Cyanobium sp. PCC 7001: one gene and its partner. The protein of the gene in region 2 binds, or shares a complex with, the protein of the main gene of each other region. Links are inferred from orthologs where the notes say so. Each region holds a gene or a part of one and is shown on either strand. Other genes may lie near its edges.

Evidence for each region.
Region 1: the proteins of mrdA (region 2) and rodA are in contact, whole or in part, in a crystal structure (PDB 6PL5), measured with the Thermus thermophilus proteins. The link is inferred for Cyanobium sp. PCC 7001 from one-to-one orthologs. Residues at the interface, in WP_223903432.1 of Thermus thermophilus: Arg4, Ile5, His6, Leu8, Ala9, Phe12, Ala15, Leu16, Leu19, Gly20, Arg22, Ala23, Trp24, Leu26, Gln27, Val28, Tyr31, Tyr34, Leu36, Leu43, Thr45, Asp47, Lys156, Gln157, Gly158, Ser160, Val184, Leu201, Glu202; in WP_223903423.1 of Thermus thermophilus: Phe161, Val165, Phe168, Val169, Leu172, Pro198, Tyr199, Glu202, Tyr211, Arg212, Asp213, Gln220, Val221, Gln223, Ser224, Ile226, Ala227, Ile228, Gly229, Ser230, Gly266, Phe267, Val270, Leu274, Tyr277, Gly278, Leu281, Phe285, Leu289, Arg297.

The regions. Positions count from the first base shown.
Region 1 is NZ_DS990556.1:1,518,577-1,521,475, reverse strand. Bases 1-2,823 are described here. They hold rodA (rod shape-determining protein RodA), read right to left. Parts: upstream 2,141-2,823; coding sequence 860-2,140; downstream 1-859. Other genes in these bases: CPCC7001_RS07570 (Mrp/NBP35 family ATP-binding protein), read right to left, coding at 2,145-2,823; CPCC7001_RS07580 (sensor histidine kinase KdpD), read right to left, coding at 1-846. Outside these bases: more of CPCC7001_RS07570, read right to left, coding at 2,824-2,899. UniProt on the Escherichia coli protein: Peptidoglycan polymerase that is essential for cell wall elongation. Also required for the maintenance of the rod cell shape. Functions probably in conjunction with the penicillin-binding protein 2 (mrdA).
Region 2 is NZ_DS990556.1:2,033,205-2,037,808, reverse strand. Bases 685-3,581 are described here. They hold mrdA (penicillin-binding protein 2), read right to left. Parts: upstream 3,061-3,581; coding sequence 1,309-3,060; downstream 685-1,308. Other genes in these bases: CPCC7001_RS10035 (hypothetical protein), read right to left, coding at 3,499-3,581; CPCC7001_RS10040 (hypothetical protein), read right to left, coding at 3,063-3,446; CPCC7001_RS10050 (glycosyltransferase family 1 protein), read left to right, coding at 685-1,278. In the rest of the region: CPCC7001_RS10055 (NAD-dependent epimerase/dehydratase family protein), read left to right, coding at 1-116; more of CPCC7001_RS10050, read left to right, coding at 130-684; more of CPCC7001_RS10035, read right to left, coding at 3,582-4,125; guaA (glutamine-hydrolyzing GMP synthase), read right to left, coding at 4,185-4,604. UniProt on the Escherichia coli protein: Catalyzes cross-linking of the peptidoglycan cell wall. Responsible for the determination of the rod shape of the cell. Is probably required for lateral peptidoglycan synthesis and maintenance of the correct diameter during lateral and centripetal growth.

The DNA.
Region 1 (2,899 bases), 520 kb from region 2 along the record:
CTGTTCGCTGCATTCCCCATCGATGTGTTCCAGCCGCTGCCGCACCACGGCCGGCAGGTCGGTGCGGCGCAGCAGGGAGCGGATCAGGGTGCGGATGGTGGCCAGCGGCGTGCGCACCTCGTGGGTGAGGGCCTCCAGCAGCGCCAGCTCGGTCTTCACGGCCCGGCTCTCGGCTGGGGAGGGATCGGCCCGCGCCTCCGCCACCATGGGCTGGAGGGTGAGGCTGGGAGCGATGGTCGCCAGGCGGTCCGCCAGCCGCGGCCAGAACCGTTCCCCCAGGGAGGGATCGCTGTGCAGGGGGCCCAGGCGCTGCACGGCTGCCCGCAGTTCGGCCGCGGCGGGTTGATCGGTGCGCTCCAGGCGTTCGTGGATCAGCGTCAGGGCCCGCGAGAGCACCTCGGCGTCGAACCGCACCACCAGGCGCCGGGCCTCGACCGCCCCATCCAGGCAGAGGGCCACCTGCAGATGGGGGGTGATGAGCACCAGCAGCGGGTCGTTGCCGTCGTCGGGCTCGAGGGGCAGGCGCCGGAATCCCCGGCCCGGATCAGCGCCGGCCTGGCGCGATGCCGTGGCGCCGGGGAGCAGCGGGGCCCCTGCCGGCAGCAGCCCATCCAGGGGAGCCGGCGTCCACACCCATCCCTGAAGCTGCTGCAGCAGGTCCGGCTCGTAGAGCGCCGGCAGCGGCGCTGCCAGCCAGAGCCCGGAGAGACTGCCGCGCTCCAGCAGGAAATCCTCCTGAAGGGTGGCCAGGGCCGCCCACCACTGCCGCCGCACGCCGTCGTCACGGCTGGATCCGGGGGGCACCCCCTCGCAGAGGCAGTGCCGCAGCGCGCGCAGGCTGGCCAATCCGCCCCTCCCCTTACCAGCGGTTCGGGGAGGGACGGCCCCGGCGGGCCACGGAGGCGCACAGCCCCAGCGCCATGAAGTTCATCAGCATGGCCGAACGGCCGTAGCTCAGAAACGGCAGGGGGATTCCGGTGATGGGGCCGAGTCCGATCGTCATGTTGATGTTCACCACCACCTGGAACATCAGCATCGCGCCGATTCCCACCACCACCAGTGATTCGTAATCGGTTCGTGCCCGGCCGGCGATCTGCAGCAAGCGCCACATCAGCAGCACGAACCCGGTCACCACCAGCACCGAGCCGATGAAGCCCGTCTCCTCGCCGAGGGCGCTGAAGATGAAATCGGTGTGTTGCTCGGGTATGAACCGCAGCTTGGTGAGGGACCCCTGCATCAGGCCGGTGCCCCAGAGCTGGCCGCTGCCGATGCCCACGGTGCTCTGCAGCAGGTGGTACCCCCCACCGAGGGGGTCCTGCCCGGGGTCGAGGAACAGGGTGAGCCGATCGCGCTGGTGAGGCCGCAGGCCGTGCTCCCAGAGCCAGGGGGTGAGCACGGCGAACAGGGCCTGGATTCCCACGGCCACCGCCAGCATCACACGCTTCCAGGGCAGGGAGGTCCAGGCCAGCCAGCCCATCAGCGGAATCCAGCCGATCAGCAGCCACGGCACGGTCCCCGAGGCGATGGCGCTGACCAGCGGCGAGAGCAGCAGCACCACCCAGGCGGCCGGCATGCCGGCCCAGAACAGCATCACCAGCAGCACCGCGCCGAACACCAGCGAACTGCCGAGGTCGGGCTGGATGAACACCAGCAGCCATGGGGCGGCGATCACGGCCACGGGGCGCACCAGATCCACCGGTCGCTCCACCGGGTGCCGGGCCAGCACGTCCGCCAGCAGCAGGATGCCGCCAAGCTTGGCGAACTCGGAGGGCTGCACGTAGAAGCCGCCGATGTTGATCCAGCTCTGGGCGCCGAGAGCGCTCACCCCCACCACCCGCACGGCGATGAGGCTGATCACCATCGCCGCGAAGATCGGCCACTTCCATGGCAGCAGCCGCTCCAGAGGAAGCCTGGCCAGCAGCAGAGCCAACACCATTCCCACCGCGCCGGTGATCCAGTGCTGGTACCAGTCGGCATAGTTGGCCTGCCGCTGGGTGCTGGCGATCAGCACGCCGGCCACCAGCACCATCGCCAGGGGGATACCCCAGAGGAACCAGTCCACGTTGGCCAGGGGGCGCCGTCGCGCCACTCCGCTCCCCGAGAACAGGCCCCGGTTCCGCCGCCGTGGCAGGGTCACCATCCGTTCAGGCCGGCACCGCCGCGAGCGAGGCCACCTTGCCGGCCAGGGCCATGAAGCCACGCGCTGTCGCCGATTCGGGTGCCGTCAGCACCACGGGGCGGCCGCCGTCGCCGGCCTCGCGCACCGGCATCTCCAGGGGCAGCTCAGCCAGCAGGGGAACGCCTGCCTCCCGGGCCAGCCGCTCACCGCCACCCTGCCCGAAGATCGGGTAGAGCTTGTCGGGGGCATCGGGCGGGATGAAGCCGCTCATGTTCTCCACCACCCCCAGCACCGGCACGCCCATCTGCAGGAACATCGCCAGGCCGCGGCGGGCGTCGGCCAGGGACACCTCCTGGGGCGTGGTGACCACGATCACACCGGCCATCGGCACCGCCTGGGCCAGGGTGAGCTGGGCATCGCCGGTGCCGGGGGGAAGGTCCACCACCACCACATCGCGTTGCCCCCAGGCCACCTGGTAGAGGAACTGGCGGATGATCCCGTTCAGCATCGGACCTCTCCAGATCACCGGCTGGTTCTCCGCGATCAGCAGCCCCATCGACACCATGGCGATGCCGCAGGTCTCGATCGGTTGCAGCTCCTGGCTGGCTCCCTCCCCACTCACTTCCGGGGTCCGGTCGGCCACCCCGAGCATGGTGGGGGCATTGGGTCCGTAGATGTCGGCATCGAGCAGGCCCACCCGCAGGCCGCTGCGGGCCAGGGCACAGGCCAGGTTCACGGCCACCGTGCTCTTGCCCACGCCCCCCTTGCCGCTGCTCACGG
Region 2 (4,604 bases):
TGATGGCGGAAGTGGTGGATGTGGCCCGCCGCTGGGCCGACCGCTGCGACCGCAGCCGCATTCCCTGTGTGTCGGCCTGGACCAGCCGGCAGGCCGCAGCCATCCAGACCGCCTGAGCCGGCCCCTTCCTTGAAGATCGCCTTCTTCACCGAGACCTTCCTGCCCAAGGTCGACGGCATCGTCACCCGCCTCACCAAGACGGTGCAGCACCTGGTGGCCCTCGGGGATGAGGTGCTGATCTTCTGTCCCGAGGGGGCACCCGAGGCCTACATGGGCGCCCGGGTGGTGGGCGTGCCGGCGATGCCGCTGCCCCTTTACCCCGAACTGAAGCTGGCGCTGCCGCGCCCCGCCGTGGCGGAGGCCCTGGAGGAGTTCCAGCCCGATCTGGTCCATGTGGTGAACCCCGCCGTGCTGGGCCTGGGGGGGATCTGGCTGGCCCGCACGCGCAGCTACCCGCTGGTGGCCAGCTACCACACCCACCTGCCGAAGTATCTCGAGCACTACGGCATGGGCATGCTCGAACCCCTGCTGTGGGAACTGCTCAAGGCGGCCCACAACCAGGCCCGCCTCAACCTCTGCACCTCCACGGCCATGGTGCAGGAGCTGAGCGAGAAGGGGATCCAGCACACCGACCTGTGGCAGCGGGGCGTGGACACCGAGCTGTTCCGCCCGGCCCTGCGCAACGCCGGCATGCGCCAGCGGCTGCTGGGGGGCCACAGCGACACCGGCAAGCTGCTGCTCTACATCGGCCGTCTCTCGGCCGAAAAACAGATCGAGCGCATCCTCCCCGTGCTCGATGCCCTGCCGGATGCCCGCCTGGCCCTGGTGGGTGACGGTCCCCACCGCCAGACCCTGGAAAAGGTCTTCACCGGCACCCCCACCACCTTCGTGGGGTATCTGGCGGGAGAGGAGCTGGCCAGCGCCTACGCCAGCGGCGATGCCTTCGTGTTCCCCAGCAGCACCGAAACCCTCGGCCTGGTGCTGCTGGAAGCGATGGCCGCCGGCTGTCCGGTGGTGGGGGCCAACCGCGGCGGCATCCCCGACATCGTCACCGACGGCATCAACGGCTGTCTCTACGACCCGGACGGCATCGATGGAGGATCCGCCAGCCTGACGGCGGCGGTGCAGCGCCTGCTGGGCGACGACGCCGAGCGCCAGCAGCTGCGCCAGGCGGCCCGCCAGGAAGCGGAGCGCTGGGGATGGGCCTCGGCCACCCGGCAGCTGCGCGGGTTCTACAGCCGGCTGCTGGACCAGCCCCAGCTGCAACTGGCGGCCTGAGCGGCAGCGGCGAAACACATCCGCCAGGCGTCAGCCCGCAGCGGCGGCCGCCGTGGTGCCCCGGAACCAGGTGGTCATCAGCGCCTTCACCATCGGAGCCGCCACCGTGCCTCCGTAGCCCCCGGAGTTCTCGCCGAAGGCCACGATCACCAGGGTGGGATCGTCGGCAGGGGCATAGCCACCGAACCAGGCATGGTCCGGGCGGGGCGGATCCTCGCCGGTGCCGGTCTTGCCGGACACCGGCGGCAGCTTGGGATCGTTGAGCAGGCGGGCCGTGCCCTCGGTCACCACCATGCGCAGACCCTTCTGCAGCACCGCCAGGGTGGAGGGCTTGAGGTTGATGCGGCTGCGGGGAACAGGCCGCTCCACCAGGTGCGGCGTGACCAGCCAGCCACCGTTCGCCACCGCCGCGTACAGGCGCGCCATCTGCAGCGGCGTCACCAGCAGGGCCCCCTGGCCGATGGAGGAGGTGATCGTGTCCACCGGTGTCCAGGGCTCGCCGAGCACCTCCTTCTTCCAGGCCTGATCCCCCAGCAGACCGGGGGTCTCCTCCTCGGTGAGCTCGATGCCGGTGACGCTGCCGTAGCCGAGGCGCCGGGCCGTCTTGAACAGGGCATCCGGGCCGATCTTCAGGCCCACCCGGTAATAGAAGGTGTTGCTGCTGACTGCCAGCGCGAAGGGGAAGCCCACCATGCCGTGGGCACCGTGGTCGCCGTAACAGAGGCCGGCGTAGCAGAAGGAGTTGGTGGTCAGCACCTTGTCATCGGGGCTGTAGATGCCCGATTCGAGGGCGGCGGCGGAGGTGACGATCTTGAAGGTGCTGGCCGGGGGGAAGCCCTGGAAGGCCCGGTTCAGCAGCGGAGCGTTGGGTCCGTTGAGCGCCGCCCACTCCTTGCTGGAGGGCGCAGGTGAGAAGACATTGGGATCGAACGTGGGTCGGCTGGCCAGGGCCCGGATGGCCCCGGTCTGGGGATCCATCGCCACGATCGCCCCCTTGCGCACCCCATCGAGGGCTTTCTCGGCCGCCTGTTGCAGGGGAAGATCGAGGGTGAGCCGCAGGTCCTTGCCCGCCTTGGCCGGCTTGTCCCCCAGCACCCGCTGCACCTGTCCGGCGGCGTTCACCTCCACCTGCTGGCCGCCCCACTCGCCGCGCAGGTGGGTCTCGTACACCTTCTCCAGACCGCTGCGGCCCACCCGGTCGCGGATGCGGTACCCCTTGTCGCGCAGCCGGGCGTACTCCTCCTCGGTGATGCCGCTGGTGTAGCCGAGCACATGGGCACCGAGGCGGCCGTGGGGGTAGCTGCGCAGCACGTCCACATCCACCTCGGCGCCCCGCAGGCCGCTGGCCTGCTCGCGGAAGCGCAGCACCTGCTCGGGCCGCAGGCCCTCCGCCAGCTGGATCCGGAATCCCTCGGCGTTGTTGCCGCTGGTGCGCCTCTCATCGAGGGCGCTGGCAGGGAGCCCCAGCAGGCCCGCCAGGCGGTCCCGCAAGTCCGGCCAGGCGGCATCGGACACCTCCCGGGGCTGGATGTAGAGGTTGTAGGTGAGCCGGCTGGTGGCCAGCACCTGGCCGTTGCGATCGAGCAGACGCCCCCGGATCGGGTTGCGCGGCATCAGCCGGATGCGGTTGTCATCCGCCCGCTCGCGGTTCTCGGCGCCATGCACCAGCTGCAGCCAGGCCAGCCGGGCCACCATCGCGCCACTGAACAGCAGCACCACCACCAGCAGCAGCGCAGGCTGCTGGCCCATGCCGCTGTGGCGTCCGGCCTGGCCGTAGGCCATCCCTAGTCCGCCTCCCTGCCTGCGGCCAGCCGCTGCTCCAACAAGGTGAGGCGATCGGCCACGGCCGCCAGGCGCCGCTGCAGCTCGGCCGGATCGGCGTCGTGGGCCGGAGCTGCCGCCGGCTCGGGATTCACATCCCGCACCTCCACCTTCATCACCGGATTGCCGAGGCCGGGGCTGACCCGATCGAGCTGCTCCCGCACCTGGGTGGCCGCCGTCTCACCCTCCTCGCGCAGCTGGGCCAGGGGATCGGGAGTTGAGCCGTCGAAGGCGGCGATCAGTTCCTGCGGCCCCCCTTTGCGCACCCGCTCCACGGCGGCAAGGCCCAGCGGCAACACATCCTGCATCAGGGTGAGCCGCAGGCTGTCGAGCGGATCGGCGGCCATGGTTCGAGGCTTGGGCCTCTCCAGTCTGCCGCGCCCCGGGCTGGGGGCGGGCTCAGGGGCTGGGGCTGCCCGACATCGGCAGGCCGGGATCAACGATCACCTGCCGGCAGCTCTGCTGGCTGCCCCACCACCAGCCGCCGCCCACGGCCAGCACCACCAGCATCGCCACGGGCACCAGGGCCTGGCGGGTCACCTCCAGTCCCAGCCACTCGCGCCAGGCCCGCAGGCTGCGGTCCCGCTCGAAGCGGTTCCGCTCCCGGGCCTCCTCCTGCTGCCGGCGACGCAGGGCCTTCATCACCCAGCGCTCGAAGGCCTTCTTCTTGGTGACGGCCATCTTGCGCTCCACCTCCAGCAGGTGGCCGGCCGTGAGGTCGGGATTGAAGGTGCTGATCAGCTCCAGGCTCTTGAGGAACATCTCCACCGCCCCGTCCTTGGCCAGGCGCTCCTGGGGATCGAGCTGCTCCCAGTCGAGTTCGGGGTAGAAGCGGCGGCGGTTCGCGGCGATCTGCTCCTCCGGCAGCTGGCCGGGTTCCCGCAGCCAGCGGTCGGTGTTGGCATCGAAACGCCGCCAGTAGAGGAAGGGATTGAGGTAGACGGTCTTGCCGCCCAGCTGGATGCTGTCCTGCTGCAGACGGCGCTGCAGGTCGGGATCGCTGGATGTCGCAGGAGCGGCCGTCACGGCGGAGCTGGATGGGGCCCCGAGGGTAACGGAGGCCCATGGCGCCGGCTACCGGGGTCTCACTCCCACTCGATCGTGCCCGGGGGCTTGCTGGTGATGTCCAGCACCACCCGGTTCACCCCCTTCACCTCGTTGACGATGCGGTTGGAGATCGTTTCCAGCAGGTCATAGGGCAGGCGCGACCAGTCGGCGGTCATGCCGTCTTCGGAGGACACGCAGCGCAGCACCACCGGGAAGGCATAGGTGCGCTTGTCGCCCATCACCCCCACACTGCGCACCGGCAGCAGCACCGCGAAGGCCTGCCAGATGCTGTTGTAGAGCCCGGCATCACGGATTTCCTCGCGCACGATCAGATCGGCATCGCGCAGGATGTTGAGCTTCTCGTTGGTCACCTCGCCGAGGATGCGGATGGCCAGCCCGGGCCCCGGGAACGGATGGCGACCCACGATCTCCTCGGGCAGGCCAAGCGAACGCCCCAC